DNA from 2 places in the Peribacillus sp. Aquil_B1 genome. Region 1 is predicted to be linked to the other one. Evidence: predicted binding sites of a transcription regulator. Region 1 holds the regulator's gene; the other holds the start of a gene.

Region 1 (15,831 bases):
TTCATTTCTACATATATTCAGGAGCATGGCGGGATCGAGTCCTTTTTGGAAAAAGGGAAGACGGCAAAACTGACACCCCTTTTAGATTCGAATTTAACCATTCTCTCCACGAATGGGGAAATATTATACGATTCCACATCATCCAATGAAATACTAAAAAGCCATGCAAATGTCCTTCGCAAAATAACTTTGGAAAAAGGGCTTAAGCATGGGGAAGGGTATGAAGTGGTCGAAGGGGAATCGGACCTCCATTATTATTGGAAAACGGTTGAAAAGGACGGCGAGATTGAAGGGTTTGTCGTCCATAGCAATGAAATTGAGGCCATCCATCAAGTGAATAAACAAATGTGGCAAATATTGATCATTTGTTTAGGGGTTGCCTTGATCATCATTCTCATGCTTGCGAGCAAAATCACTTCATATTATACCCGTCCGATCGAAGAGGCGACGATGGCAGCCATTGAACTGGCAAAAGGGAATTACGGAACCCGGACATTCGGCCGGCATTCCGATGAAACGGGCATGCTGACAACTTCCTTGAACATATTGGCGAGGAACCTTCAGGAAACAGAGGTAGCGAGGGAAATGAATCAGGATCGTTTGGAAGCACTTGTTGAAAATATCGGTAGTGGGGTCTTGCTGATAGACAGTAAAGGGTATACGACCTTAATCAACCGGGAATTCAAGAAAAGCTTCCATGTGAACGCCGCTACGTTTTTGTTTCAGGAATATTATTCGGTCATTAAAGATCAGGAAGTGATTGCCATCATCGAAGAGATCTTTCGAACGGAAAAAACGATAAAACGACAGGTGAAGATACCGCTTGCCATAGAACGAAAGCATTTTGAGATTTACGGGGCGCCAATTATCGGGAATCATGATGAATGGAAGGGGATCCTCCTCATTTTCCATGATATCACCGAATTGAAAAGGCTCGAGCAGATGCGGAAGGATTTCGTGGCTAATGTGTCCCATGAATTGAGGACGCCGATCACTTCCATTAAAGGCTTTTCTGAAACATTGTTAGATGGTGCACTAAAAGACGAAAAGACCCTAAAGCACTTTTTATCGATTATCCTGAAAGAAAGTGACCGGCTGCAAGAACTCATTCAGGAGCTTCTGAATTTGTCCAAAATGGAGCAACAGGAATTCGTTTTAAACGCAGGGGTCGTGGATATTACGAAAGTTCTTGGCGAAATACAAGAGATGCTAATAGGCAAGCTGAAGGAAAAAGAAGTATCCCTTGAAATTAAAACGTCACCGGAACCTGTATTCATTGAAGGGGAATCGGACAGGATCAAACAGGTTTTCATCAATTTGATTACGAACGCTTTGACCTATACACCAAATGGAGGCAGGGTCACCGTTGATATCATTGAAAATGAACAGACGGTCGATATTGCAGTTCAAGACAGCGGGATCGGCATCGAAGAAAAAGAACTGCCAAGGATCTTTGAGCGGTTTTACCGGATTGATAAGGCGAGGAGCCGCGATTCAGGAGGAACGGGCATTGGACTGGCAATCGTCAAGCATATAATTGAAGTCCATAAAGGTAAAATCAACGTCGAAAGCACACCTGGAACAGGGACGACTTTTACAGTCACTTTAAATAAAAGCTTAAAAGGGAAAATGTAGCGGGGTTGCTTATTTACAATTCCTTTACAATTCCTTAAAACGGACTTCATAATGCAGGGGTACAATGGTTGTACAACCCCTCATCCAAGGAGTTAAACATTGACAGAGACATAGTCTCTGTTTGATTTTTTTTATAAGTTCAATCAAAATTTTAAAGCTGATTGGAACAGGCGGGCGAAACTCCTGTAGGAATAGCCCCGTCCAAGGAGACCCCGCAAGCGCAAAGGGCGGACCGCGAGTGCCCAACGTTCCAATTGCACAAAACCCTAAAAAAACTTTAGACAGAGACGTAGTCTCTGTCTTTTAATTTTGGCTATATTCCCCTGGAACCATTCCTCTATCCTATTTTTCTAGGAAAATATTTGATTTTCATGAAACTTTAGGCCCTTTCTTGCGTAAATAAGATATAACTGCAAAGAAGGGGTGATACATATCGTTAGCTTAAAAAGGATATATACGATCACAGGACTTGTCTTCCTTATTTTAATTTTAGGTGTAGTTGCGATATCGACCTGGTACACGGTAGATGAATCCGATCAAGCTGTCATAATGACGTTTGGTAAAGTGGAGGAGACGATAACGGAACCAGGACTTCACTTTAAACTGCCTTGGCCCATTCAATCGGTCGAGAAATTATCTAAAGAAACATTCAGTCTTAAATTTGGATATAAAGAAGAGGATGGAGAGGTGACGAATTACCCGAGTGAAACCAAAATGATTACGGGTGATGAAAATATTGTGCTGGCCGACCTAGTGGTTCAGTGGAAAATCACCGACCCTCCAAAATATCTATACAATGCAGATGACCCGGAAAAAATATTATACGATACGACTTCAGCAGCATTACGGAGTATTATCGGCAGCACGAAAATCGATGATGCCCTTACATCCGGTAAAGCGCAAATCGAAGCGGATGTACGCGATTTATTGTCACAGCTAATGGAGAAATATGATGTCGGGATTTCCATATCTGCGGTTAAACTCCAGGATGTGGAGTTACCGAATGAAGAAGTGCGGAAAGCATTTACCAATGTAACGGATGCCCGGGAAACGGCGAATACGAAAATCAACGAAGCGGATAAATATGAAAATAAGCGTATGAATGAAGCGGAAGGGGAAAAAGATGCCCTCATTTCTCAGGCTAATGGGGATAAAGCTGCCCGTACGGAAGCTGCCCGTGGGGATGTAGCGGTCTTTGAAAAATTACTCAGTGAGTATAAGGGCAATAAGGGGATTACGAAGGACCGCCTTATTATTGAGACCCTTGAGGAAGTATTGCCGAATGCTGAGATATATATTATGAATGATGATGGAAACACAATGAAATACTTGCCGCTTCGCTCTCTTGAAAAAGAGGAAACGAAAAAAACTCCCGCCCCTGATGAAGCCACTATACCTGAAGAAGATACGAAAAAAGGGAATGCATCGGAAGAAAAAGCGACAGCGGAAGGGGGCGCTAAACAATGAGCGGAAAAATAATAGATTTCTCTGAACTAAAAAAAGGGAATTTTCATTGGAGGGGCTATGTGAGATTTGGCATTTTCCTGATTATTATCATCGCGCTGCTGCTAATCATCTTCACCAATGTATATATCGTCAAAGAGGGGGAATATAAAGTCGTCCGCCAATTCGGTGAAGTGGTAAGGATCGATAAGACCCCGGGATTGAAAGCGAAGGTGCCATTCATTCAGAGCGTTGTGACATTGCCGAAGTATCAGATGAGTTCTGATGTTTCAGAAGCGGAAATCAATACGAAAGATAAAAAGCGGATGCTGATCGACAACTATGCCGTTTGGAGAATAGAAGATCCGAAGAAATTGATTACAAATGCGAGGACACTTGAGAACGCTGAAACGAAAATGGAAGAGTTCATCTATTCTGCAGTTCGTTCGGAGCTGGGCCAGCTGAATTATGATGAGATCATCAATGATGAGAAGTCATCCAGGGGAAGTTTAAACGACCGCATAACCGAAAAAGTCAACGATCTGCTGCAAAAGGACAGTTATGGCATAAGCTTGACGGATGTCCGGATAAAGCGGACTGACCTACCCGCCGAAAACGAAGCGTCCGTCTTCAAGAGGATGATTTCAGAGCGGGAATCGAAAGCTCAAGAATACCTATCAAAAGGTGATGCGAAGAAAAACCGTATCATTGCGGATACTGACCGGAAAGTGAAAGAATTGCTCTCTACTGCAGAGGCTGATGCAGAAGTGATCAGGGCTGAAGGAGAAGGGGAAGCAGCGAAAATCTATAATAAGTCGTTTTCCAAAGATCCCGAATTCTATAAGCTATACCGGACTCTTGAATCCTACAAAAAAACGATCGGAGATCAAACGGTCATCGTTCTTCCTTCGGATTCCCCTTATGCCAGCTTGTTAATGGGAAATACTAAATAACCTTGATGCCGTCATTTTTCTTTCCGCTTCTACTCATGGTAGAATAGAGAAAGAAAATGAACGGCTTTTTGCGTTTTTATATAGAAGCTATAACTACATAAACCTGTATGACTGGAGGAAGACGGATTTGGATAAAAAGCTAGTACTAATAGATGGAAACAGCATTGCATACCGTGCGTTTTTTGCGCTTCCGCTCTTGAATAATGATAAGGGGGTCCATACGAATTCCGTGTACGGATTCACCATGATGCTCAACCGCATTCTTGAAGAAGAAAAGCCAACGCACATACTTGTGGCATTTGATGCGGGTAAAACGACATTCAGGCATGCATCATTTAAAGAATATAAGGGAGGGCGCCAAAAAACGCCGCCAGAATTATCGGAGCAATTCCCTTTCATTCGCGAGCTGCTTGATTGTTTTCAAATAAAAAGGTATGAACTGGAGAACTACGAAGCCGATGATATTATCGGTACGCTTTCTTTGCAAGCGGAAAAAGATGGTTTTGAAGTGAAGGTCATATCCGGGGATAAGGATTTAACGCAATTATCCTCCCCTAGTACGACGGTTTCCATAACGAAAAAGGGGATTACTGAAATTGAGGAATACACTCCAAAGCATATTCATGAAAAATACGGTCTTTCCCCTTTGCAAATCATTGATTTAAAAGGGCTGATGGGAGATGCCTCCGACAATATTCCCGGTATACCGGGTGTTGGTGAAAAGACTGCCCTTAAATTATTGCATCAATTTGAAACAGTTGAAAACCTTTTGCAGTCGATTGATGAGGTAAGCGGACAGAAATTGAAAGAGAAAATAGAAGAGCATAAAGACCTGGCCCTATTAAGCAAAGAGCTGGCTACAATAACGAGGGAAGCGCCGCTTGAAGTTTCCGTAAACGAGACCAAGTATACTGGCATTAACCAGGACCGAGTCATCTCATTCTATAAAGAGCTTGGCTTTTCGACTTTGCTCGATAAATTGGATGTAACGGAAAGTGCACCGCTTGAACAGGAGAAGATTGAGGTTCACCACTCGGCTGAAATGACAGAAGGAATGTTTGCCGATGAAAGTGCTTTGTATGTTGAAATATTAGAAGATAATTATCATCGTGCCGATATAATGGGGATCGCCATCAGTAATGAACAAGGTCATTTTTACTTCCATGGAGAAGACGCTCTGAGTTCCGGGGCCTTTAAAACCTGGGCAGAGGATGAAACAAAAAAGAAAACGGTTTTCGATGCAAAGCGTACGGTTGTGGCACTTCGCCATCGAGGAGTCGAAATAAAAGGCATCGATTTTGATGTATTTTTGGCATCCTATATCCTGGATCCGGCAGAGTCAGTGGACGAAGTGGCAGAAATCACGAAAACTCAAGGTGCTATCCGCCTTGAAACGGATGACGTTTTTTATGGAAAAGGTGCAAAACGCAAAATACCTGAGGAAGCGGAATTGAGGGAGCATATCGCCAGAAAAGCGAAGGCGATTCTGTCCCTGAAAGAACCGATGATCGATAAGCTGCATGAATTCGAGCAATTTCACCTATTTACGGAACTGGAGCTGCCACTGTCGATCATCCTGGCCAATATGGAATGGCAGGGAATCAAGGTGGATATAGGCCGACTGAAAAACATGGGACAGGAATTAGCCATTCGCTTAAGAAACATCGAAGCACGAATTTTTGATTTGGCTGGAGAGGCGTTCAATATCAATTCACCTAAACAGCTTGGGGCCATCCTGTTTGAAAAGTTGGAGCTTCCTGTCATGAAGAAAACCAAAACAGGTTATTCGACGTCAGCCGATGTACTGGAAAAACTGGAAAGCAAGCATGATATCGTTAAGGAGATACTGCTGTATCGCCAGCTTGGTAAGTTGCAATCCACTTATATTGAAGGGCTGCTTAAGGTGGTCAATGGCAAAACGGACAAGGTGCACACCCGGTTCAACCAAGCATTGACCCAGACCGGCCGGTTAAGCTCTACAGATCCCAATCTGCAGAATATCCCGATCAGACTGGAAGAAGGAAGGAAAATCAGGCAGGCCTTCATTCCCTCCGAAAAGGATTGGATTATTTTTGCTGCCGACTACTCCCAGATCGAGTTGCGGGTTCTGGCGCATATCGCCAATGACAGCGGATTGGTGGAAGCATTCCAGGCCGGGATGGACATCCATACAAAGACAGCGATGGATGTGTTCCATGTATCGGCAGAGGAAGTCACTTCGAATATGAGGCGTCATGCCAAAGCGGTAAACTTCGGAATCGTTTATGGTATAAGTGATTACGGACTATCGCAAAGTCTTGGCATCACGAGAAAAGAAGCTGGAGAGTTCATCGAGAAGTATTTAAGAAGCTTTCCTGGTGTTCAGGAATATATGGAAGAAAGCATACATGAGGCCCGTCAAAAAGGGTATAGCACGACTCTGATGCAAAGAAGGCGCTATATACCTGAGATAACAAGCAGGAACTTCAACATCAGGAGCTTTGCTGAACGGACAGCAATGAACACGCCGATTCAAGGCAGTGCCGCGGATATCATCAAGCTTGCCATGATAAACATGAATAAGCGCCTGAAAAGTGAAGGTCTTAAAACGAGAATGCTTCTTCAAGTGCATGATGAATTGATTTTTGAAACTCCTCCTGAGGAATTGGAAATCCTTAAAGTGATCGTTCCGGAGGAAATGGAAAATGCCATTGAATTGAACGTGCCCCTTAAAGTGGATTATGCTTTCGGGCCAACATGGTTTGATGCCAAATAATAAAAGATAGGTGATTGCAATGCCAGAACTTCCAGAAGTGGAAACAGTCAGAAGAACGTTAGAGCAGCTCGTACTCGGAAAAGAGATCAAGGAAGTGTCCGTCTTCTGGCCAAAGATCATTAAAGCTCCTGAACCTGTCGAACAGTTTCAGGATGCTTTAAGGGGGCAGACGATAAGGGGAATAGGCCGGCGGGGCAAGTTCCTCATTTTCACCTTGGATGATTATTCGATGGTTTCGCATTTAAGGATGGAGGGGAAATACGGCGTTCATCCAAAAGAAGAGGCGTATGATAAGCATACCCATGTAATCTTCACTTTCACGGATGGCAGTGAACTTCGGTACAGGGATGTCCGGAAATTCGGAACGATGCATTTATTTGCCAAAGGGGAAGAACTTGATCGGCTTCCTCTTTTGCATTTAGGACCTGAACCTTTGTCTGATGATTTTACTGTCGAGGGGCTAAGTAGGAAACTGGCAAGAACCAACAGGAAAATCAAGCCTGTTCTCCTTGATCAAACGGTTGTCGTCGGGATTGGGAATATATATGTAGACGAGTCGTTATTCCGTTCCGGTATCCATCCGGAGAGAATCGCTTCTTCACTCTCATTGCAGGAAATCAAGACGTTGCATGGAGAAATCATTGCGACTTTAGGTGAAGCTGTGGAAAAAGGCGGAAGTACGATTCGTTCTTACATCAATTCCCAAGGGCAAATCGGCATGTTTCAGTTGGAGCTGAATGTTTATGGGCGAAAGGGCGAGAACTGCAAAACATGCGGCACGCCGCTTGAGAAACTGGTTGTTGCAGGACGCGGTACACATATTTGCCCGTTATGCCAGCCGCTTAAATAGGTAATGGTTTTTTCAAACACATCGGATGGGCTCCTTCCATATACTAGGGTAGCAACGAGTAGGGAAGGAGTAACATTCCGATGTGGCTACAAATTATTTTTCTCGCTTTTGCAGTTAGTATTGACGGATTTGGCGTAGGTTTGACATTCGGTATGCGGAAGATGAAAATCCCCTTAAGGTCAATAGCAGTCATCTCATTTTGCTCTGCATTGAGTTTAGGTATAGCGATGGTCATCGGACAATTCATCAGTCAGCTCATATCTATCGGGGCGGCTGAAAAAACGGGTGGCATCATCCTCATTTTTCTTGGTGCCTGGATGGTATACCAATATTTTAAGCCTGAAAAAGATCTGAAAGATGATAGATATCATGAAAAGATCATCTTTAATTTTGAAATTAAATCACTTGGGGTAGTCATTAATATTTTACAAAAACCATTGAATGCCGATTTTGATAAATCAGGTACGATTACAGGTGTTGAAGCGCTTGTTCTCGGGTTTGCCCTTTCGCTGGATGCGTTCGGTGCCGGAGTAGGAGCGGCTATGATCGGGATTTCACCGATCATCCTTGCAGGGTGCATCGCTGTTATGAGTTCGATTTTCATTTGGAGCGGAATTCAAAGCGGGAAATTGCTTTCAAATAATAAAGTTGTCCAGCATTTGACCTTTCTTCCAGGTGTACTATTGATTATCATCGGTTTATTCAAGTTATGATAAGTTTAAAAGGGGGAGCTTATGGGACAAATCATCGGAATCACCGGAGGCATTGCCAGTGGGAAAAGCACCGTCAGCCTCTATTTACAGGAACTCGGATTCACGATTGTCGATGCAGATCTGGCTTCCCGTGCTGTCGTTGAGCCAGGTGAAGAAGCCTATCATCAAGTTGTGAAGGCATTTGGTGAAGATATCTTATTGACGGATGGGAATATAGATCGCGTAAAGCTCGGGTCGATCATTTTTAATGATCAAGAAAAGAGATTGCTATTGAATGGCATCGTGCATCCTGCCGTCAGGAATTGGATGCGGCTGAAAACGGAAGAGGCACTATCATCAGGAGAAGAAACGGTGTTCATGGATATTCCGCTCCTATTCGAAAGCAAGCTGACATTCATGGTGGATAAGACGCTTTTAATCTATGTGGATGAGCAAGTTCAATTGCAGCGATTAATGAACAGGAATGGTCTTTCGGAGACGGAGGCACTTGCCAGGATCAATTCGCAAATGCCCTTGGCCGATAAAAAGGCATTAGCGGATGCCGTCATCGATAATAATGGTGACATTAATGAAACGAAGCGGCAAGTGAAGTCCATACTTAGCGAATGGTATGTCATATAATCAACACAAAAAGAAGAAACCGCCCGGTTTCTTCTTTTTGTGTTGAAAAAATAAGAACAATCCGCATTTTTATTAGCACAATTCCTCTGAATTATGTTATACTAATTACATGTGAAAGGTAATAAGTATAACACTAATATTTCTGGAGGGTCCGAACAATGAATTCAAGAATAGCGATTAACGGATTTGGGAGAATTGGAAGAATGGTTTTCCGAAAAGCCATATTAGATGAGAGTTTGGACATCGTTGCCATTAATGCAAGCTATCCAGCTGAAACTTTAGCACACTTACTAAAATATGATACGATACATGGTAAATTCGACGGTATCATTATAGCTGAAGATGATTCACTAGTAGTGAATGGCCGCCGAGTAAAACTAATAAATAACCGCGATCCAAAGCTATTGCCTTGGGAAGAGATGAACATAGATATTGTAATTGAAGCCACTGGGAAATTCAATGATCGTTCTAAAGCAGCTCTTCATTTAGAAGCAGGAGCAAAAAGAGTCATATTATCAGCTCCGGGTAAAAATGAAGACGTTACCATTGTAATGGGAGTAAATGAGGAAGTCCTGGAAATTGACAAGCATTTCGTCATATCCAATGCATCTTGTACAACGAACTGTCTTGGACCGGTTGCAAAAGTGCTTGATGAAAAATTCGGCATAAACAACGGTTTAATGACTACGATACATTCTTATACTAATGATCAAAATAATATCGATAACCCGCACAAAGACTTGAGACGTGCCCGTGCCGCAGCGGAAAGCATGATTCCTACGACTACAGGAGCTGCAAAAGCCATCTCACTAGTGTTGCCGCAATTAAAAGGCAAGCTTCATGGTATGGCGATCCGCGTACCGACACCTAACGTATCTTTAGTCGATCTTGTTGTGGATTTAAACCGTGATGTCACGATTGATGAAGTGAACCAAGCCTTCATCGATGCTTCAGAAAATGAACTCAAAGGAATCATGGAATTCACGATGGAACCTTTAGTTTCCAGTGATTTCAAAACGAATCCACACTCGGCAATCATCGATGGGTTGACGACGATGATGATCGGGGACAGGAAAGTGAAAGTCCTTGCATGGTATGATAATGAGTGGGGTTACTCCAACCGGGTAGTGGACCTTGTGAAATTAGTTGGCTCCGAGTTGAAAAAAACTTCAGAAGTCGAATTATCAGTAAAATAAATTGAAAAAACGGGCCTGCTAAAATTTTTTAGCGGGCTATTTTTGATTCTTTATTGGATTTGAAGCAGTTATAGATAATGGTGACCTAACGCATAATTATCTTTTGAATCTGCTCCTGGTTTTCCAACTTTCTCAATCACTAGTTCAACCAGAAGCTCTAAGATATGATTATCATGCGTATTTCCAGGTGTTACTATCGTCCCTAACACAATTCCATTGCGTATGATGCAGCATGAAACGAATAGGCAAACTTATTTTGTTCGTTCATCATTCACATAATAGTAACTACTCTTAGTATCAGTTGAACTGCCCTTAATCTCCTTGGTTTCTTCTTAAAATAGACTGTAGGTAAAAGGAGTTCTATCTTACTGTTAAAACAAAGTTAATTGGAACGGAAGGTACGACGAGACTCCTGCGGGGAAAGTGCGTCAAAGGGAGACCCCGCAGGCGCAATGGCGCCGAGGAGGCTCCCGGACCGCCCGCGGAAAGCGAGTGCCTGGAGTGGAAATCAACGGCCTAATATAAAATAACTAAAAAAACTGTAGACGAACTACAGTCAGAGCCTGCTAAAATTTTTTAGCGGGCTATTTTTAATACAGTGATCCATTAATTCCTTACGGCTTTAAGGCGCTGAATAAACCAGAAAACAGAATTTGCTCCAATCGCAATATCCCTATTACATATAAAGTTTATCTTTCCAAAAATTCAATTTGGAGTTGCAAAAAAAATTCAAACCATATATACTATGAATCGTGAACTTCTTCAATAGCGGTTTGCATGATGGCTACTTAAAGGGTTAGGACCTCTTTGGACTAACTTTCCCCCGTGGTAGTTATCAGAACTTATTTTTAAATCATGGTAAGGGGGAAGCTTAATATGGAAACAGCTTACACTATGGAAACTATGGGTAGACACGTCATTTCTGAACTTTGGGGTTGTGACTTTGAAAAACTGAACAATATCGATTTAATTGAAAAGATTTTTGTTGATGCTGCTTTGAAATCAGGTGCAGAGGTACGAGAAGTTGCCTTTCACAAATTTGCTCCACAAGGAGTCAGCGGGGTTGTCATCATTTCTGAATCACACTTAACGATTCACAGTTTTCCAGAACACGGCTATGCGAGCATTGATGTCTATACATGCGGTAACTTGGATCCGAATATTGCGGCAGATTATATTGCAGAAGCTTTAAATGCGCAAACACGTGAAAACATAGAATTACCACGTGGATTAGGTCCTGTACAAATGAAAAAAGCCAATATAAGTGCCCTATAAAAAACACGTATACACAGAGATGCCATGGGTGCATCTCTTTTTTAATGCAATCAATCGGCAGTCTGCTTCCCTTTATAGGGGAGGCTGCCCTTACAGCATAAAGACTTTCACAACGGCGCTTCAACGGCAGAACAAAAAATGCCTGCTGCCGGAAGTTACACTTTTTACTTGTACTGGCCGTTCCATTTAATATAAGATTAAGATAGAGAGTAATTCCTTGGGGAACATTTAGATAGGGGAGTCCTACATAAAATACGGAGCTGATAATGATGAAATGCCCATCATGTCAATATAACGGAACAAGAGTGCTCGATTCCAGGCCAGTCGATGAAAGTAAATCGATTCGACGACGCCGTGAATGTGAGGCATGTGGTTTTCGATTCACGACATTTGAAAAGGTGGAGGAAACACCGCTTATTGTAGTGAAAAAGGGCGGGACGCGGGAAGAGTTCAGTCGTGATAAAATCCTGCGCGGCTTGATCAGGGCTTGCGAAAAACGTCCGGTTCCCTTGAAAGAACTAGAGCAAATTACCAGTTATGTAGAAAAAGAACTGCGCAACCAGGGCATATCGGAAGTGAAAAGCGACAATGTCGGCGAGATGGTGATGGACAAGCTGGCAGAAGTCGATGAGGTTGCCTATGTAAGGTTCGCATCCGTCTATCGACAATTTAAAGACATCAATGTCTTTATCGATGAATTGAAAGATTTGATAAATAAAGAAAGAAAGTAGAGCTGAAGATTCACTTTGGCTCTTTTTTCACTACATCTTTTGAAAGGTTTGAATGGAGATGTCAAAGCATTGGCAAGAATTGCTCCCAGCTGATTCATATTTGGTCTCATCTGCGGGGCTGCTTCATGATTATGATCGGAAAATACTTACCCGACTATATCAACCTCTTATTGGACCTATCTGCATTAGCCTATATATGACGTTATGGAGTGAGTTGGAGGAAAACAGGCTATGGTCGGAAACCTCCTCACATTATCAATTAATGAATACCATCGGCCTTAAGTTAGGTGATATTTACGAAGCACGGCTTTTACTTGAGGGAATCGGTCTGTTGAATGTATATAAGAAATCGAAAAATGAAACGAAGGAATTCATCTATGAGTTAAACCCGCCGCTTTCCCCCCAGCAGTTTTTCACGGATGGAATGCTGAATATTTACTTATACAAAAAAATCGGAAAAGCGCAATTCAACCGGTTAAAGAGATTCTTTTGTGATGACCATATCTTACCCGATCAATATGAAGGTGTGACTAAATCTTTTGCGGAAGTATTCTCATCAGATCATTTGGACTCTTTATATGTAACGGATGAAGCGAAAGATGAATGGCAACCGATTCCAGAACAGCAATACATCGACCGGACGGAAGGCGTCGAGCCATCGGGGTTTGATGACTTATTTGATTTTGACCTTTTATTTGCCGGGATAAAATCCTCGATCGTACCGAAAAAGGCCTTTACTCCGAAAATAAAAAATACGATTGCCAAACTTGCTTTTTTATATGGCATCGATCCGCTTGAAATGCAAAAACTAGTAATGGATGCCGTTTCATTGGATGATGAGATCGATGAGGAAGTGCTCAGAAAGGCGGCAAGGGACTGGTACCAGATCGAACGGCAGGCCGATATGCCTTCCCTTGTCAATCGGGTGCAGCCGATTCGTGAACGGACACAAAAAGAGGAACCGAAAACACAGGAACAAGAGTTAATCCGTCATTTGGAGACGATTTCTCCAAGGGAGCGGCTGATGCAATTGTCTGGCGGTGCAGAGCCATCAAGCGGTGATTTGAAAGTCGTTGAGGGCGTGATGATCAATCAAAAGCTGAATCCGGGTGTCGTCAATGTATTGATCGAATATGTCATGCTCAAAACGGATATGAAGTTCACGAAGGGCTATGTCGAAAAGCTGGCAGGCCATTGGGCACGGCTGAAGGTCTCCACGGTCGTCGAGGCGATGGAACTGGCTAAAAATGAACATAGGAAATATCAGGACTGGGCCCAAGGAAGCAGGAATGCTGCGAAGGGCAGCAGGAAAAAGGCGATACGTGAAGAAGTGGTTCCGGATTGGCTTGGGAAAAAAGAAGAAGCACAGCAGGAGCAGAATGCAGATCAGCCTGAATTGGATGCCCAGAAACGCGAGCTTCTGGAGAAATGGAAGCTGTGGAAAGCAGGAGGTGAAATGAACGATGGAAAAGATTAATAGGTCCCTTAATAAATTGGCCAATACAAATCAATTTCAACAGCGTTATGAAAAGCTGAAACAGGAGATTTTTGAAAACGAACAAGTGCGGTTATTTATGAATGCCAACAGCTCGACGGTCACGAAAGAAATGATTGATAAAAACTTGGGGAAGCTTTATGAGTTCACTTCACAAAGCAATAAGTGTGATAAATGTCCGAGCTTGGATGGCTGCATCAATATGATGCAAGGGTATTATCCCAAATTGGTGGTTCAAGGGAAAGCCCTGAACCTGCATTATGAAGTCTGCCCGCGGAAATTGGCAGAGGATGAAAAGCGGAAACGGGAAAAGCTGATCCGCAGCCTGTATGTACCGAAGGATATTTTAAAGGCGAGCATTGAAGACTTTACCCAAACGGATAATGAAAACAAACGCTTGTCCGTCTTAAGTAAAGCTATGTCGTTCATTATGGAATATGAGCCGGGTAAAAGGCAAAAAGGCTTATATATATATGGGAAATTCGGTGTTGGGAAAACGTACTTATTAGGTGCGATTGCCAATGAACTTGCAAAAAGGCAAATTTCCTCCCTTATAGTCTATGTCCCTGACTACTTGAGGGAACTTAAGGGATCGATAGGCGATAATACGGTCAATGAAAAAATTGAAATGGTGAAAACGGCACCTGTCCTCATGCTTGATGATATTGGAGCGGAGTCCATGACGAGCTGGGGGCGCGATGAGGTTTTTGGTCCGATTTTACAATTTAGGATGCTGGAAAACCTGCCAACGTTTTTCACTTCGAATTTTGACTTGAATGGCCTGGAGAACCACCTGACCTTTTCACAGCGTGGTGAGAAGGAAGAAGTGAAGGCCGCCAGGGTACTGGAAAGAATTCAATATTTAGCTGAGCCGGTCAAGCTTGATGGCGTGAATCGGAGAAGATGAAGAAAAGTGGTCTCTTAAAGGAGGTCACTTTTTTCTTCTTACAAGGTCCATCCTACTTCTAAACACGTCCCCATCCCCATATACATGAAAAAAGAAGCAAGGGGGAAGGGGGGGATGTCGTAGTGCAAATTTCGTTTCAAAACGATTCAGAGGCATTGAAATTACTGAATTTCGTTTCTGTCCATCCACTGGGGGCAGAATTTCAAGCATATATTCGATTTCTTCCGCAACAAGGCATTTATGTGGATATGACGGATTCTTCAGGTGATGAATGGCTAATTCTGCTTCGTGATGCATTTCATTCTTTTTTATTGGAAGAAAAAACGCTTCCTGTTCTGGAGCAAATAATAGTCGGTAAATTTTTTTATAGGGAACGGGAAGAAATTGAAGCCATCATTGAAATTGCATCATCAATCATCGAGGTGGAAAGAGCCAGGAGTCAAGATGAAGCATTCAGTACAGAGAAACGATTGATTGAGGAAGGACTTCAAAGCATCTTGGCTGGAAAGGTATCTTTTTCATTCGATTCTTTTACGACCTTCCGTTTGAAGTCATTTCAGCACACGTTGGAAAAGTATGTCGTCAAGGCGATTGATGAATACAAGCTGGAACAGGACTATCAAAATTTCATTGCTACACTCCGTGATTGCCTTCATGGGCAGGAGTCGAAATTAAGAAAGCTTCACCTTGTCAACCGGGATGGTTTTCATTTCTATGATCAGAAGTTCAGCAAGCTCGACCGTCCAAAAATCAATAGTATGATCGACAGGAGGCTTCTTGCCAAAAGTTCACTATTTCTCGATACGGTGATACTTGCCCCGCTTTTATCGATTGCTCCTGAAAACTTGTGTATCTATACCGATGACAAGGATGAGGGGCTGATCCAGACCATTTCAAGGATTTTCGAAGAACGGGCCACTATCCTTCCACTTTCGTCATTTTCTATGCATTTGAATGATCTTTCGTGGAAAAAAGAAAATTAACCTTGATTTTCACCGTATAACAAATTATAATTTCCTACATACTATTAAAAAACTAAAAGTTATGATGAGGACAAGGGTATTCTAGTCGCCGATTATCAGAGAGGGGAGCCAACAGGCTGTAAGCTTCCTATTCGCATGGAACACTTACCACCTTTAAACTTCGGCTCGGAAAGCAGGCATTCTGTGAATATGAGCTGACGGGAAGCTGCCGTTACCAAGTTACAAGTGCCATTTTGCCGTGAAAAGCAAGCTGGAACGAGGGTGGAACCGCGGG
Region 2 (15,831 bases), 490 kb from region 1:
AGTTTATTCATTTAATTTCTCCCCTTTGCAATCTTTGTGATCGCCTGCAACGCCAATTCATATCCGTGTATCCCCAAGCCGACAATCTGTCCCGCCGTTACCGGTGCGGTCACTGATTCATGCCGAAAGCTTTCACGGGCATGTATGTTCGAAATATGCACTTCCACCACTGGAACATCAATTCCGGCTATTGCATCACGAATCGCATAGCTATAATGAGTAAAAGCTCCAGGATTAATGATAATCCCGTCGATCCCATGATCCTCTGACCAATGGAGCTTGTCGATAATCGCTCCTTCATGGTTCGTTTGAAAAGAAGTCAATTCCACATCTAACCCTTGAGCTTGCTGCATTAATTGCGCTTCCACATCCGCAAGCGTCGAGGATCCATAATGCGCAGGTTCCCGCTTCCCCAAGCGATTTAAATTCGGACCATTGATTAGTAAGATTTTTGTCATCATAAACACCTGCTCATGTTAAAAGAATGCTTTCCATGAACATTCTATCATAATTACAAATTGTCTTACTACTTTTTTACAACCAAGAAGCAATCAGCTTTCCGATTGCTTCTCGGCTTTGATTTTTTGACGGATATATTCCTGTTGATCGTATGATATAGAAAATCCTACAAAAAGACCGTATATAATAAAAATGCATACACTAGTTATAACCGTATTTGCTGACATTTTAGAAAAGGTTGGAAAATCGACGAACATCGGTTTCAGGACAAATACCAGCAAAGCCCAGCAAACCACCCCCAAAATAATACCCGGAAAAATACTCTTCATCCTTTTAAAAAGACTATAGTATATAAAAGCGATCCCCACGGATAGAATTCCGAACAAAATTATGGTCATTACCGTACCGAGCCAATGATCGATCCAGGTCATATTGGACCACGAAGTAAGTATGAATTTTGGGCTAAAATCCATAAAGTTAATATAATGGGCTAGGATGCCGATAAAACTGGCTAAAGCCCCCCCAACAAAACCGACAGCTAGTACATTGTAGATTAACATGCTTTGATATTCCTGTTGAATTTGTCCTTTTTCATTAGAAGACATATCAATCACCTCCGCTACGTAGTATGCCCTTTGATAAATAGAACTATTTTTTTTTATTCTTAGGAAGGAGAATCACTAGAGGTTTTGTGATTTATTCTGTATGATTAAATCATAAATAATCTGCTTTTTTCAGAGGAAAATACCCATCCTCTGTTGAAGTTTATAATGTACACGGGATACGACTTTCCTGTGATTCAACATTCATAAAGTACTTGCAGGGTTAAAGCTTCCATTCAATTTTTGGAGGAGCGCCTTTACCCTTGTGATGCTTGATAATAAACATGTTAGCACCCTTGAGAGAGCTACGTGAATAACTATTAGGTTGGTGTAGAAATGTCTGAGGTTCAAAAACCCGTTTACGGAGGGCAGGCTGTTGTGGAAGGCGTCATGTTCGGCGGCAAACATCACACAGTCACTGCGGTACGCCGCAAAGATTCGACGATTGTATATTATCATCTGCCTCGTGAATCGAAACCTGTTGTCAACAGCTTAAAAAAAGTACCTTTTTTACGGGGTATCGTATCACTGGTTCAGTCAAGTGCCACCGGTTCGAAACATCTGAACTTTTCAACTGAACAGTATGAAGAAGAAGACGGGGAAAAGCAGGAAGAAAAGAAAAATGAAACGAAAGAATCTTCTAAAATGAGTGTATGGCTTGGAGTTGCCGTAATCGGCGTTCTTTCCTTCCTATTCGGGAAGCTGCTTTTCACTTTGATTCCAGTCTTTCTTGCTGAATTGACAAGACCCATCTTCAGTGGCCATATGGCTCAGGTTTTAATGGAAAGCTTGTTCAAGTTGATCTTATTGCTGGTATACATTTACGTAGTATCCATGACGCCATTGATCAAGCGGGTCTTTCAGTATCACGGAGCAGAGCATAAAGTGATCAATTGCTTTGAAAGCGGAAAAGAATTGACCGTAGCAAATGTGCAGGCAAGTTCACGCCTTCATTATCGCTGTGGCAGCAGCTTTATTTTATTTACAGTCATTGTAGGCATGTTCGTCTATATGCTGGTTCCGACCGATCCATTATGGCTCCGTGTCGTGGATCGCGTTTTGCTTATCCCCGTCGTGCTTGGCATTGCCTTCGAGGTATTGCAGTTGACCAACAAAGTAAGGGATATTCCCATTCTGCGATATCTTGGCTATCCTGGCCTTTGGCTTCAGTTATTGACAACCAAAGCCCCGACAGATGATCAAGTCGAAGTCGCATTAGCCTCATTCCAAGAACTGTTGAGAATGGAAAAGGAGACCAAAAAAGGTTTAGAATCGGATGTAATTGTGTAAAACATCTATACACATTTTGATTATGAAAAATCATATACTAAACTAAGGGAATAACCTTCATTTTTTTCAAATATTTTACATGAAGAATGTTTAAAATAAGCTAAAAATGCTTATGATGCTCTTAAGGAGGTGTCTTTGTTGAAACGTTTCATATCTTTCATGATATACGGAATCATCGCCCTCGGAGTCCTCGGACTATTGAGCCGACTATTTAATGACCCGATTGGCTTTTTTAGAAACATTCTCATAATAGCCATTGTCGCAGGGATTATTTATATGATTTATACCGGATTAACAAAGGGAAAACCAGTTAAGAAAGAGCAGCAAGCATTCCGAAAGGCTGCCCGCCAATCGAAAAAAAGGCAAAAAAACCGAACTTCGAAAAAAGATAATGTGGCTAGCTTCTCTGCAGCAAAATCATCAAAGAAAATAAAATGGAGAAAGAAAACGGATAGTCACTTAACCGTCATCGAAGGGAAAAAGAATAAAAAGAAAAATCGGGCTTCTTTTTAAGAGCCCGATTTTTTTATTTATCATCATCAATAAGTCCAAGTTTTAAGGAATTCTTTCGTGTATTGTCTGCCCCGTTTCATCAATTCACCCTTTTGTTCATCATTCAGATTGAAATCCATTGCAGAAATTCCTTTCATCGGAATAAATACAATATTATGGACGTGTTTCTTGGAGATATATCGTGCATCATGGGCATCTTTCATCGTTTTGAATAGTGCGGAGAACAATTCAACCGCATTATCCACCTCATGCGGTTTCCATATCTCATCGACACTTAGCCGCAAGCCTATGACCGGCCGTTCCTTCCTTACATGATCTGAATTGAATAACCACATAGGAAAATTGCTCAAAACACCTCCATCAACAAAAAGGAATTTGCTTTTTCCGACATCAAGTTTGACTGGCTCAAAAAAATAAGGAATGCTACAACTCATTCTTACTGCCTTTGCAACTGGAAAAGTGATCGGATCAATGCCATAGTTCGGTAGATCATCAGGCAGAACCACCAATTTCCCATTTGTGATGTCAGAGGTTATGATACGAAGGGATTTCGGTCGAACATCCTTAAAGGTGACTACATTCCTTTCGGCAAGTTTACTGGCAATCCACCCTTCCAATGCGTCCCCCTTATAAAGGCCAAGTTTCCAGTATACCAGGAGCCATTTGGCAAGCGGGATAGGCAAAAGACCACGCCTTTTATCCAGCAGGCCGCTTAAATCTATATCAAGAAATAGCTTTTCCATTTCTTTTCCGGTGTACCCAGCTGCCACGAAAGCTGCAATTATGGATCCTGCACTTGTACCGGCTGTCCGATGGAATACAAAACCCCGTTCTTCTAATTCCTGCAGGGCTCCCACTAAACCATAGCCTTTAATCCCGCCTCCGGAAAAAACGCCGTCAATAATCATAGCTGCCCTCCCCTAATCCGGTCTTTACATTTTTAAGCAGGATTAGAGGGATTTATGACAGTTTTAAATAGAAAAATGCCTACATTAGGTAAAATACTGAATTTCCGCTTTCGGGAAAAATTCCGCGATATACCCACGAATGGTCGTTTCCAGTTCTGCGGCTTCTTCGTTTTGATAAACATATTTACCAATGCCATATCGGCCCCATTTATATTTACGCTTCGTTTCGTCCAGTTCCAATTTAGTTTTCGGGTAGTTTTTTTGAATCACTTTTTTTGCTGGACCAGTGAACCGATGCTGGATTAATTCAAAAGTCAAATCCGGTATATCCACCCCTTTTAAAGCCTCACTCAATCGTTCGTATAATTCGTGATACCCCTCCTTCCATGCTTCATGGCGATATATTGGAGCTACGATAAAACCCAGGGGATATCCGGCACCTGCCACTTTGCGTGCAGCTTCCATCCTTTCCTCGAAGCTCGAAGTGCCTGGCTCGAAATTCTTTATCACAAAACGCGAATTTATACTGAACCGAAATCTCGTTTTCCCATTATGTTCAGCATCCAACAGATGATCGACATGATGAAATTTAGTTACGAACCTTAAAACCCCATATTCACTTTTTCCAAAATATTCTATGGCCCTTTTTAAAGAATGCGTCAAATGGTCAATTCCGACAATATCCGATGTACAGGCTGCCTCAAAACGGGTAATTTCAGGCTTTCTCTCATTTATATATTTTTCGGCTGCCTCGAAAATCTCGTCAAGATTCACATATGTCCTAATATATGGTTTCGATCCGAGTGTCGTCTGTAAATAGCAATAGTGACAATGCCCCATACACCCTGTAGCAAGAGGTATGGCATATTCAGCAGATGGCTTTGAAGAATCGAATTTCAATGTTTTTCTGATTCCTACCACAAGCGTCGATTTTGCGACACGATATTTTTGCAAATCATTTTCCCCAGGAAGATCCCTAATTTGGTTATGTGATGTGGTCTCACGGATTTCAATGTTCAAATCTTCGAATTTCTTTTTCAATTCTTGGCCAAGCGGGTATTCCAATGCCCTGGGCTCGATATAAACTAACTGCGGCATAAATGGTTTCATTTCGTTCTCCAATCTTTTATCGATTTGTTCATACTTTCAATCGAACTACACAATCTAATTCCTAAGGATAGTTTTTCTTTATTCTGTTATCCTCATCATTGTTTTTACTTGGAAATTCAAAATGAAGGAGAAGGAGATGCAATATGGCTAATAAACGAGACTTCTTGACAAATGGAACGGGGAAACAAACAATCACCGTCCAAACAGATAATAAATATCCAAATCCAAGGAATATACCTGGTGACTCTGTCGATGAATTTTCGGTATTGAAAGATGGCAATCAATATCTAGCCGAAAAGGAAATAAGGCAGCAAAATGAAAATGGTTGATTGAACGCAAAAAGAAGACCGAATTTACGATGATTCGGTCTTCTCTATTGGCATGTAAGTGAATAGACTGTTCCTAAAAAACATGTAAAGCACTAAAAAAAGCCGTTAAGCTAGCTTTGCAGCATACCTTAACGACTTCCCTTACTTCAGCTTATAGCCCGCATTTTAATTGTGCTCCGCAATTCGTGCAAGTATTGCATCCGCCCATTTCCTGGACTTCGCCTTTACGGCACACCGGGCAAGTGTTGCCCACTTCCGACCCAATCGTAACGTTAGTCGAACGCAGTTCATTTATCGTATCGACCAATACGACTTTTTTCTTTACTTCCACATCTGTCAATTCATCCATTTCAAGCTGCTCGTCCATTTGGTTTTCTTCCGCTTTGAGCGTAAGAACCTGACTGTCACGGCTGCCATCCACATATACCGTACCGCCTTTTGCTCCGCCTTTGTATAGACGTTCATATACTTTTTCAACTTGTTCGACAGTATATCCTTTTGGAGCATTTACCGTTTTACTGATCGAGCTGTCAATCCAGCGTTGAATGATGCATTGAACATCAGCATGTGCTTCTGGAGCTAATTCCATAGCGGAAATGAACCATTTTGGAAGCTCTTCTGTATCGGCTTCTGGATGGCGGTCCAAGTATTCCTGTACAATGTCAGCCTTAACTTCAATGAATTTACCAAGACGGCCGCTGCGGAAATACGTGAAGGAGAAATATGGTTCAAGACCTGTTGATACTCCAACCATCGTTCCTGTGCTTCCTGTAGGAGCCACTGTCAATAAATGAGAGTTACGGATCCCATGTGCAGCAACACTTTCCCTGATATCTTCAGGCATTTTCTCCATAAATCCGGTTTGTGTGAAACGCGTTCTTAGCTCATCGGTTTCTTTGTCCGTTGACCCGATCAGGAACGGGAAACTGCCTTTTTCTTGAGCAAGTTCCACGGAAGCCCTGTAAGCTGTCGTCGCAATCGTTTCAAACACCTTGTCAACCAGGATATTTCCTTCCTCAGAGCCATATTCCGTCTCACAGTAGATCAAAAGGTCATGCAGACCCATGACACCAAGTCCAACCCGTCGCTCGCCCAGTGCCTGTTTTTTGTTTTCATCCAAGAAATAAGGAGTTGCGTCAATGACATTGTCCTGCATACGCACACCGACTTCGACAGTCTGCTTAAGCTTCTCGAAATTAACCGTTTTGCTTTCTTTATCAGCCATTTCAGCCAGATTGACAGCCGCAAGGTTACATACTGAATATGGGGCCAATGGCTGTTCTCCACATGGGTTCGTGGCTACGACCTGTTGACCGTATGCTTTGGCATTCGTCATTTCATTAGCATTATCGATAAAGAAAATACCTGGTTCAGCAGAATATGTTGCACAAATGTTTATTAAATTCCAAAGCTCTTTAGCTCGGATTTTACGGTAAACACGGACTTTGTGCCCCATTTTCTCCCATTCGCGAACATCGCCGACATTATGCCATTCTTCATTGTAAATGGCCATTTCTTCGGCATTATAGCTTTCAACATCAGGAAAACGCAACTCGTATTCCGCATCTTGTTCCGCCGCTTCCATAAATTCCTTAGTCAGGCAAATCGAGATGTTGGCTCCAGTCAGGAAATCAGAATTATGGACACTGTACGTTCCCCCTGTACGGAGCTTTTCCTCTGCATCCCTAATAATTTTCTCGCTAAATCCGCCTTGGCCAGGAATCTCCTTATAATTAATGATCCCTTGATACATTGCCGTTTCCTGTTCCGTGTGCGGCGTGAATTTCAATTTATCCGTCGCATATTTCTTGATGGCTTCATCTTTAGTATTTTCCACTAGGTAACGCAGAATCCTTGGGTTTTGCATTTTAGAAATGATGAACTCTGCAATATCAGGATGCCAATCAGCAAGCATGATCATTTGCGCGCCCCGTCTGCTACCGCCCTGCTCAACAAGATGCGTCAGTTTTGCAATATCGTCAAGCCATGAGACTGAACCGGAGGATTTTCCATTTACCCCTTTTGCCAGAGTGTTTCTAGGACGCAGTGTCGACCCGTTCGTTCCCACTCCGCCGCCGCGGCTCATGATTTCCATCACTTGTTTCCTATGTTCTGAAATCCCTTCGCGTGAATCCGGTACGAATGGCATTACATAGCAGTTGAAATAAGTAACATCCGTATTGGAACCCGCACCGTATAATACTCGACCTGCCGGGACAAAATTAAGGTTCTTTAATTCTTCATAGAATTTATTGAACCATTCCGTTCTCTTTTCTTCCGTGGTTTCCACTGATGCCAATCCCGTTGCATTACGTTTCGCAATTTGTTCATAGTATATTTCAAGCGGCTTTTCGATTATATCCAACGGACGGTTAACAATTCCCGTCTCCACTTCTTCCGGATTATCCAATACGCCACGGAATTCTTCATCCACCAATACTTTGGCTTTTTTGGTTTCCCAATCAATTTCAACGATGTAACCGAGACCCCTTGCCGGGAATTTCGGATCTTCCTTAATCGTCAACACGACGAAATCGCCTGCCGAGAGTGTGATTTTTTCAGTATCCTTAAAAGAATAGCGGTCAAGCATGACTAGACGGGACACTCCCTTATGCGCCATTTTCATATCAGCAGTTACAGGGTGAACCTGGGGAAATAAAGAAATATCCTTATTCAACCTTTCTAGATCAACCTTTAAAGCTTCTTTTATTACAACCGACATAATTCCCTCTCCTTTATATGTTTCAAGATCCGTTCTTGCTGCCGCAAAAATCCTTATGTAACCTTACATGTCCGTTTCGCTTAACAAGTACCCTAAATTTATCATAGCGAAACTCAAAAATCAACATATAGTGTCGCATTAAATATTTCAACCACTATATATTGTGTTTGTTTTGAATAACTTTTTATTTTGTCAAACGATAAATCAATTAATATAGTTAGCAAAAGGGAGGAAAATGTCGATTTACAATAATTTTTCATCAGATTTCAATTAATTTGGACCTTGCTTTTTCCCCATCCCTTTTAGGGCTTATCCCTGCAAGGGATGTGTTATTTGGTCAAACAAATCTGAAAAAACTTTTTTATTATCCACTCTGATTTTGCTTCCTCTATCTCATGAGATTCCATTCATCGCTTCCATATTTGCTTTCTGCAATGGCCTTCACTTCCAGCAATTGCTTTTCGGTAAGGACGTATGGTTCTAAATCGACCGAAAGTCCTTCGGCAAAACCTTTTTCAAAAGCTTCTTTCGCCTCAGGGATGGTAATCCTTCTCCCTGCAATGTCATTTATGGCCACAGCTTTGTTTTTTAGGTTTTTTTGCATTCTCTCTCTAACCCTGTCATTTGAGAATTTAAATACGCTAAAGAGCTTATCATCATCAAGGTCAAGCAAAATGGATCCGTGCTGAAGGATGACTCCTTTTTGCCTGGTTTGAGCGCTGCCAGCGACCTTCCTGCCCTCAACGACCAGTTCATACCAGCTTGGAGCATCAAAGCAGACCGAAGACCTGGGCGATTTTAAAGCTGCTTTTTCCTGATCGGTTCGAGGCACGGCAAAATAAGCATCCAATCCCAGATTCCTGAATCCCATTAATATTCCTTCAGAAATGACACGATATGCTTCAGTAACGGTAGTCGGCATTCCCGGATAGGATTCTGGAACGATTACGCTATAAGTCAATTCATGCTCGTGCAGTACCGCCCGTCCTCCTGTTGGCCTGCGGACAAAACCAAGACCCTGCCTTTTGACCTCTTCCATATCAATTTCCGCTTCCGCCTTTTGAAAATAACCGATCGACAATGTAGCTGGATCCCAGCCGTAAAAGCGTATGATTGGCGGAATTTCCCCTTTGCTTTGCCAGTTTAACAGCGCTTCGTCCAGCGCCATATTAAAAGCCGGTGAACAATACCCCGAATCTATAAAACCCCATTTATCTTTAGCCATCCTTACCCCTCGTTTCGATAGACTGTTTTTCAATACCCCACAAAAAACTCACATGTAGTAGTTTAACAGACTTTAACACTCTAAAAAAGAAAGTACTATCAAGTCGATGAAGAATTTGATGAAAATTCTTTTTGATTATTGGGTAAAGCAATTATATAATAAAGATTGTCTGTATTCGTTAAGGTAGAAGGGAGTTTTTATGTTTGGAAATATTATATACACTGCTCATCATCTTAGGAGTGGTTATTGCGTATTCACTTTTTAATTGGTACCGCCAGCGTAAAATCGTTAAAACACTAACACAGGACGAATTTATCGCTAACTACAGAAAAGTGCAGCTAATCGATGTGCGGGAGCCGAATGATTTCGATAATGGTCATATCTTAGGCGCAAGAAACATCCCTATGACTCAAATGAAAACACGCTTGGTCGAAATTAGGCCGGACAAGCCTGTATATTTGTACGCTCAAAGCGAAATCATCAGCGGCAGAGCTGCAGCCATGCTATACAAAAAGGGCTACAGGGAACTTTTTCACCTAAAGGGCGGTTTCAAAATGTGGACCGGGAAAATCAAAGCAAAGAAGTAAGACCCCATCTCCGCATGGGCTCTTTTTAATTCAATGGCTCAAGGAAAGAAAGTTAACTGTTGGACTTTAATGAAATCTTACATAAACATGAAAAATCCCCGCCGGCAGGCAGGGATTTTTTTTCGTATAAGCTATCAATCTAGGCTTGATAACGCAGTACAGGTTTTCTTGCAGCAAGAGTTTCATCAAGCCTTTTTATAACGGTTGTATGCGGAGCTTCCTGAACGATTTCAGGGGTTTCTTCCGCTTCCTTGGCAATCTGGATCATCGCATCGATGAACGCATCCAGCGTTTCTTTTGACTCGGTCTCAGTCGGTTCTATCATCATTCCTTCTTCCACGTTCAACGGGAAGTAAATGGTTGGAGGATGGTACCCGAAATCCAGCAATCTTTTGGCTATATCGAGAGTCCTTACCCCCAATTTCTTTTGCCGGCGTCCGCTTAATACGAATTCGTGCTTACAATGACGATTATATGGCAGATCAAAAAATGGTTCCAACTTACGCATCATATAATTGGCATTGATGACAGCATTCTCGGTGACGGCTTTAAGGCCATCAGGACCCATTGAACGAATGTACGTATATGCCCTCACGTTTATCCCGAAATTACCATAATAAGGTTTTACCCTGCCAATCGATTGCGGACGATCATAATCAAGAACGAATTGCTCCCCTTGCTTGACCACAAGCGGTTTAGGCAAGTAAGGAATCAAGTCCGCTTTCACTCCGACAGGGCCAGAACCCGGACCGCCGCCGCCATGCGGGCCTGTGAATGTTTTATGGAGATTTAAGTGAACCACATCAAAGCCCATGTCACCCGGGCGTGCTTTTGATAGGACTGCATTCAGATTGGCTCCGTCATAATAAAGCTTCCCACCTGCATCATGGACAAGTTCTGCCATTTCCAAAATGTTTTCTTCAAACAATCCCAATGTATTGGGGTTCGTCAACATCAAGGCCGCCGTATCCGGTCCGACAACACGCTTTAAATCTTCAAGGTCGACTAAACCATTTTCATCGGATTTCACTGTAATCGTTTCAAGTCCGGCAACAGTGGCAGAGGCAGGATTCGTACCGTGTGCAGAATCGGGTACAATCACTTTCGTCCGTTCTGTATCGCCATTCGCTTCGTGAAAAGCGCGAATCATCATTAACCCTGTCCACTCACCATGTGCACCTGCTGCAGGCTGTAATGTCACTTGGTCCATCCCGGTGATTTCCGTTAAGTGTTCCTGCAAATCAAATAAGAGTCCCAATGCTCCCTGAACGGTAGCCGGATCTTGATATGGATGAATATGGGCAAAGCCGTTGAAGCGTGCCACGTTTTCATTTATTTTCGGATTATATTTCATCGTGCATGAACCCAGCGGATAAAAACCCGAATCCACCCCATGATTCCGTTTGGAGAGTGCTGTATAGTGACGCATGATATCCAGTTCGGACACCTCAGGCAGCTCTGCCTCTTCTTCACGGATGTAGTCGGCAGGAAGAATTTCTTCGAGCGGGATAGTTGCAACATCCATTTCTGGCAGACTGTACCCGATTCGACCGGAAGTACTGATTTCAAAAATGAGTGATTGATCTTGATTATTCATGTTGATCCCCCAATTCCTGCGCAAGTGCATCAATTTCTTCTTTTGTTCTAAGTTCAGTTACCGCAACCAGCATATGGTCTTTCAGCTCAGGATAAACCGTCCCTAAATCAAAGCCGCCGATCATCCCTTTTTCAAAAAGGTTTTTATTGATTTCTGAAAACGAAGAAGGCAGTTTAATGACAAATTCATTGAAAGAAGGACCATCGAATATCACTTCCACCCCTTTTGCCATAATTGCTTTTTTTGCATAATGAGCTTTTTGAATATTTTGCACGGCCATTTCTTTGACACCCTTTTTCCCAAGCGCGGTCATTGCAACAGAAGCTGCCAACGCATTCAAAGCTTGATTGGAACAAATGTTGGAAGTGGCTTTGTCACGGCGAATGTGCTGTTCACGGGCTTGAAGCGTCAGTACGAATCCCCTTTTACCATTTTCATCCACTGTTTGACCGACGAGTCGGCCCGGAACTTTCCGAACAAGTTTATTAGTAACGGCAAAATATCCGCAATGAGGACCACCGAATGCCGCTGGAATGCCGAATGGCTGAGCATCCCCCGTTACGATATCTGCACCAAGTGCACCTGGGGATGTCAAAGCTCCCAATGCAAGCGGATTACTGGAAACGATAAACATCGATTTGACACCATGTATGATTTCTTCCATTTCTTTCAATGGCTCGATGCGGCCAAAAAAGTTCGGATATTGCACGATCACTCCTGCAACTTCCTCATTCGCCAATTCCCTTAAAGCAGCTAAGTCCGTCACACCGTCTTTATAAGGAATTTCGACCACTTCCACGCGTTGACCTTTCGCATATGTCTTAACGACTTCTCTTGATTCAGGATGAACGGTTCCTGAAATGAGAATCTTCTTGCGTCGTGTCTGGCCTGAAGCAAGCATGGCTGCCTCAGCTAGCGCCGTCCCGCCGTCATACATGGAGGAGTTAGCTACATCCATGCCCGTCAATTCACATATCATCGTTTGATATTCAAAGATCGCCTGAAGCTCCCCCTGTGAAATTTCAGGCTGATAAGGTGTATAAGCCGTATAAAACTCAGAACGGGATAAAACATGATCGACGATGACCGGCGCGTAATGGTCATAGACACCCGCACCAAGGAAGGAAGCATAGTTTTTAAGGTCTGCATTCTTGGCAGCAAGCCTTGATAATTCTTTCATTAATGCCGGTTCCGATTTAGCAGGCTTTATATCGTATTCTCCTTGAAAACGAACGCTTTCAGGGATATCATTGAAAAGTTCTTGAACAGAAGATACCCCTATCGCTTCCAGCATTTCTTGTTTATCTTGCTCTGTCATGGGTAAATAACGATGTTTCATCTAATGACCATTCCTCTCTATTTACGTGGTTTTTTATAAAAAGGTGTTTGTATGATAACGGCTTTCAAACGTTTGGAACGGATTTCCACTTCGACTTCCGCTTCCAGCACCGAAAATTCCTTATCGATAAGTACCAATCCCACGTTTTTCTTCAACGTTGGTGATTGGGTACCGGTCGTGACCTCGCCAATGACTTTATCACCGCTGTAGACCTTGTACCCATGACGAGGAATGCCACGGTCAATCATTTCAATTCCCACAAGCTTGCGGGGAGCTCCTTTCTCCTTTTGCTCAGCAAGAACGGCTTTCCCGAAAAAATCCACTTCCTTATCCACTTTTACTGCAAAACCAATCCCGGCTTCTATCGGGGTGATGTCCGCTGAAAGCTCCTGTCCATACAGCGGCAGTTTCGCTTCAAAACGCAGGGTATCACGAGCACCTAAACCAATCGGCTGAACCCCCTCTTCCTTTCCGGCATCCATAATCGCCTTCCAAAGGGCAGGACCATTTTCACTGTCACTATATATCTCAAAGCCATCCTCACCAGTGTATCCAGTACGGGATACCAGCGTGGACATACCGTTGATCAGGACATTTTCCTTGAACTTGAAAAATCCAATTTCACTTAAGTCAGTATTTCCCGATAGTTTTTGTAAGATCTTTTCTGCAGAAGGTCCTTGAAGTGCCAGCTGTGTATAGTCACTCGATACATTCGTTATTTGGACATCTTCCGTTAAATTAGCTTGCAGCCAATTGAAATCTTTTTCTGTATTCGCTGCATTGACCACGAGCAGATAGTCGTCCTCGGCCCTTTTATACACGATAAGATCATCGACCGTGCCTCCGTTTTCATAACACATGGCGGTATATTGGGCACCGCCCTGTTGCAGCTTTGATATATCATTGGTCAGCATCTTCTGTAAAAAGGAAAGGCTCCCAGGTCCCTTAACATCGACTTCCCCCATATGGGAAACATCAAATAACCCCGCTTTTGTTCGTACGGCTTCATGTTCATCCTTTATACCCGAAAATTGGACAGGTAGTTCCCAGCCGCCAAAATCAATCGTCTTGCCTCCGTATTCACGATAAACCTCAAATAGTGGCGTTCTTTTTAAATTGGTCAAAAAATGACCCCCTTCAGATTTTTTTAAAAATTAATTGGCTTCATTATCAAAAGCTTCTTGTCATTACGCATCAGATACATCCTGATTCATGATGTGAAAAAAGCACAAAAAAGGACAGAGAAAGCCCGTTTGAGCTTTTTCTCTGTCCTGAAACCTGAAAGTTTACCTATGTAATAGGTTTTCCCCTTTGGTGGCCGTCCCATAACGGGCGGCGCTCTCCAGAGTTGCGTCCAATAAGAGTTCTTTTGCCTGAGAGATTCACTGCTAAGTTTGCTCCTTCGGCGCTACATCCGTAGTCTCTCCCCTTACCTTCACCCGCATATAAATGGTCTACCATTGAAAGGAAGCGAATAAGCCCCAAGCAACGGTAAAACCTTTGAGCATAAATGGAATGCATTCCCTGCCAATTCTCCTGAAACTTCAGAAACCGTTTGACTGATCTCCTTCAGTAATCTTGGATAAATTAGGAGCCTATAGCCCATACTAAGAAAACGCGAACTGCAAAATCGATGTACAAACATTCTTTGTAGCGTTTGGAAATTGGAATTTTCTAAATATACTTATATCCTACCCTAAGAAACTTATCTCTGCAATATCTTTTGAAGAGAAATATTTTTCTTACTTCACATATGGAATGTTCGGGTTTTGACCTTATATTAAGGAAATTATGATTTGAGAGGGAGTTATTTCTATGAAAATCAATATATCCTTCAACTCTGAATGGAATGATGAGTTTCTGCAAAAGATGGAAAATGACGGTCCATGGGGAAATTGGGAACTTTATAAGCTGGCGGTTCAAATGGAGGAAAACCTTATCATCCCTGATTTTGAAGGTTTACAGGCGCCCAAGCACCTTCCGCAGTTAACCCCGCTTCCCCATCAATTGGAAGCGGCCAAGCAAGTAGTGGAAAAGATGAATGGAAAAGCCATTTTGGCTGATGAGGTAGGGCTGGGAAAAACAATTGAAGCAGGCTTGATCCTAAAAGAGTATATGATTAGGGGCCTTGTAAAAAAAGTATTGATCCTTGTTCCGGCTTCCCTTGTTACACAATGGGCATTTGAATTGAATACCAAGTTTCATATTCCGGCAGTCGTTCAGAGAAAAAGTTATGTCTGGGACTCCTGTGATGTGGTCATTTCATCCATTGATACAGCGAAACGCGCTCCACATCGAGATATCATCTTTACTCAAGAATATGACTTCATCATTATTGATGAAGCTCATAAACTTAAAAATAATAAGACGAAGAACTATGAATTCGTCCAAAATCTGAAAAAGAAATTTTGTTTACTCCTGACAGCCACTCCGATTCAAAATAAAGTCGAGGAGATTTTCCACCTCGTTTCGTTATTGAAACCGGGCCACTTGGGAAATGCCTCACTCTTTTCGGAAAAGTATAAAGGGAAAGGCCGGAACATCATTGAAGATGAACACCTAAAGGAACTGGTCAACACTGTCATGATTCGGAACCGGCGGGCCGATACTGGCATTGAATGGACAAAACGGCATGTGGAAACCATCACCATTGAATTTTCTCCAACGGAACAAGCATTGTATGATGCTGTTTCCAAATTCAAGCCAATTTCGGATGGAACAAAAGGAAGCGCCTTTTCGGCCCTCACTCTTCAAAGGGAAGCATGCAGCAGCAGAGAGGCGGTCTTTTATACATTAAAGAATATGAAAGCTAAATATGATCAGCCTTCCCCTGACTTCTTGGCAAAACTTGATGATTTATTTTCTAAAGTGAATGAAACGGTTCAGAACTCCAAGGCTGAAAAAGCTTTGGAACTGATCAAGAAAATTGATGATAAAGTCATTATCTTTACCGAATACCGGGCGACGCAGCTTTATCTACAATGGTACCTACAGCAGAATGGAATTTCTTCAGTTCCTTTCCGAGGCGGCTTTAAGCGCGGAAAGAAAGACTGGATGCGAGAATTATTCCAAAAGAATATACAGGTATTAATTGCAACAGAAGCTGGCGGGGAAGGGATAAACCTTCAGTTTTGCCATCATTTGATTAAT

Evidence for each region. Region 1 encodes NrdR, which represses ribonucleotide reductase genes. Its sites were predicted from a motif close to AACACNATATATNGTGTT; they were not measured.
Region 2: the regulator NrdR is predicted to act here: its motif matches at 8,084-8,101, upstream of MPH60_RS05790 (vitamin B12-dependent ribonucleotide reductase).

The regions. Positions count from the first base shown of each region.
Region 1 is NZ_JAKXEE010000001.1:637,556-653,386, forward strand. It holds gene pnpS (two-component system histidine kinase PnpS) at 1-1,635, shown strand, start outside; gene hflK (FtsH protease activity modulator HflK) at 2,068-3,102, shown strand; gene hflC (protease modulator HflC) at 3,099-4,031, shown strand; gene polA (DNA polymerase I) at 4,159-6,786, shown strand; gene mutM (DNA-formamidopyrimidine glycosylase) at 6,806-7,636, shown strand; gene ytaF (sporulation membrane protein YtaF) at 7,717-8,349, shown strand; gene coaE (dephospho-CoA kinase) at 8,371-8,970, shown strand; gene MPH60_RS03215 (glyceraldehyde-3-phosphate dehydrogenase) at 9,129-10,166, shown strand; partial or broken gene MPH60_RS27940 (IS5/IS1182 family transposase) at 10,265-10,498, opposite strand; gene speD (adenosylmethionine decarboxylase) at 11,061-11,441, shown strand; gene nrdR (transcriptional regulator NrdR) at 11,711-12,172, shown strand; gene MPH60_RS03230 (replication initiation and membrane attachment family protein) at 12,231-13,649, shown strand; gene dnaI (primosomal protein DnaI) at 13,636-14,574, shown strand; gene ytxC (sporulation protein YtxC) at 14,697-15,557, shown strand.
Region 2 is NZ_JAKXEE010000001.1:1,128,393-1,144,223, reverse strand. It holds gene MPH60_RS05830 (M24 family metallopeptidase) at 1-11, opposite strand, end outside; gene aroQ (type II 3-dehydroquinate dehydratase) at 12-458, opposite strand; gene MPH60_RS05820 (YqhR family membrane protein) at 552-1,064, opposite strand; gene MPH60_RS05815 (DUF1385 domain-containing protein) at 1,398-2,351, shown strand; gene MPH60_RS05810 (SA1362 family protein) at 2,490-2,864, shown strand; gene MPH60_RS05805 (patatin-like phospholipase family protein) at 2,891-3,772, opposite strand; gene splB (spore photoproduct lyase) at 3,857-4,882, opposite strand; gene MPH60_RS05795 (hypothetical protein) at 5,026-5,211, shown strand; gene MPH60_RS05790 (vitamin B12-dependent ribonucleotide reductase) at 5,363-7,933, opposite strand; gene MPH60_RS05785 (lipoate--protein ligase family protein) at 8,322-9,158, opposite strand; gene MPH60_RS05780 (rhodanese-like domain-containing protein) at 9,362-9,745, shown strand; gene gcvPB (aminomethyl-transferring glycine dehydrogenase subunit GcvPB) at 9,885-11,342, opposite strand; gene gcvPA (aminomethyl-transferring glycine dehydrogenase subunit GcvPA) at 11,335-12,681, opposite strand; gene gcvT (glycine cleavage system aminomethyltransferase GcvT) at 12,699-13,805, opposite strand; glycine riboswitch at 13,946-14,029, opposite strand; glycine riboswitch at 14,033-14,120, opposite strand; gene MPH60_RS05760 (DEAD/DEAH box helicase) at 14,497-15,831, shown strand, end outside.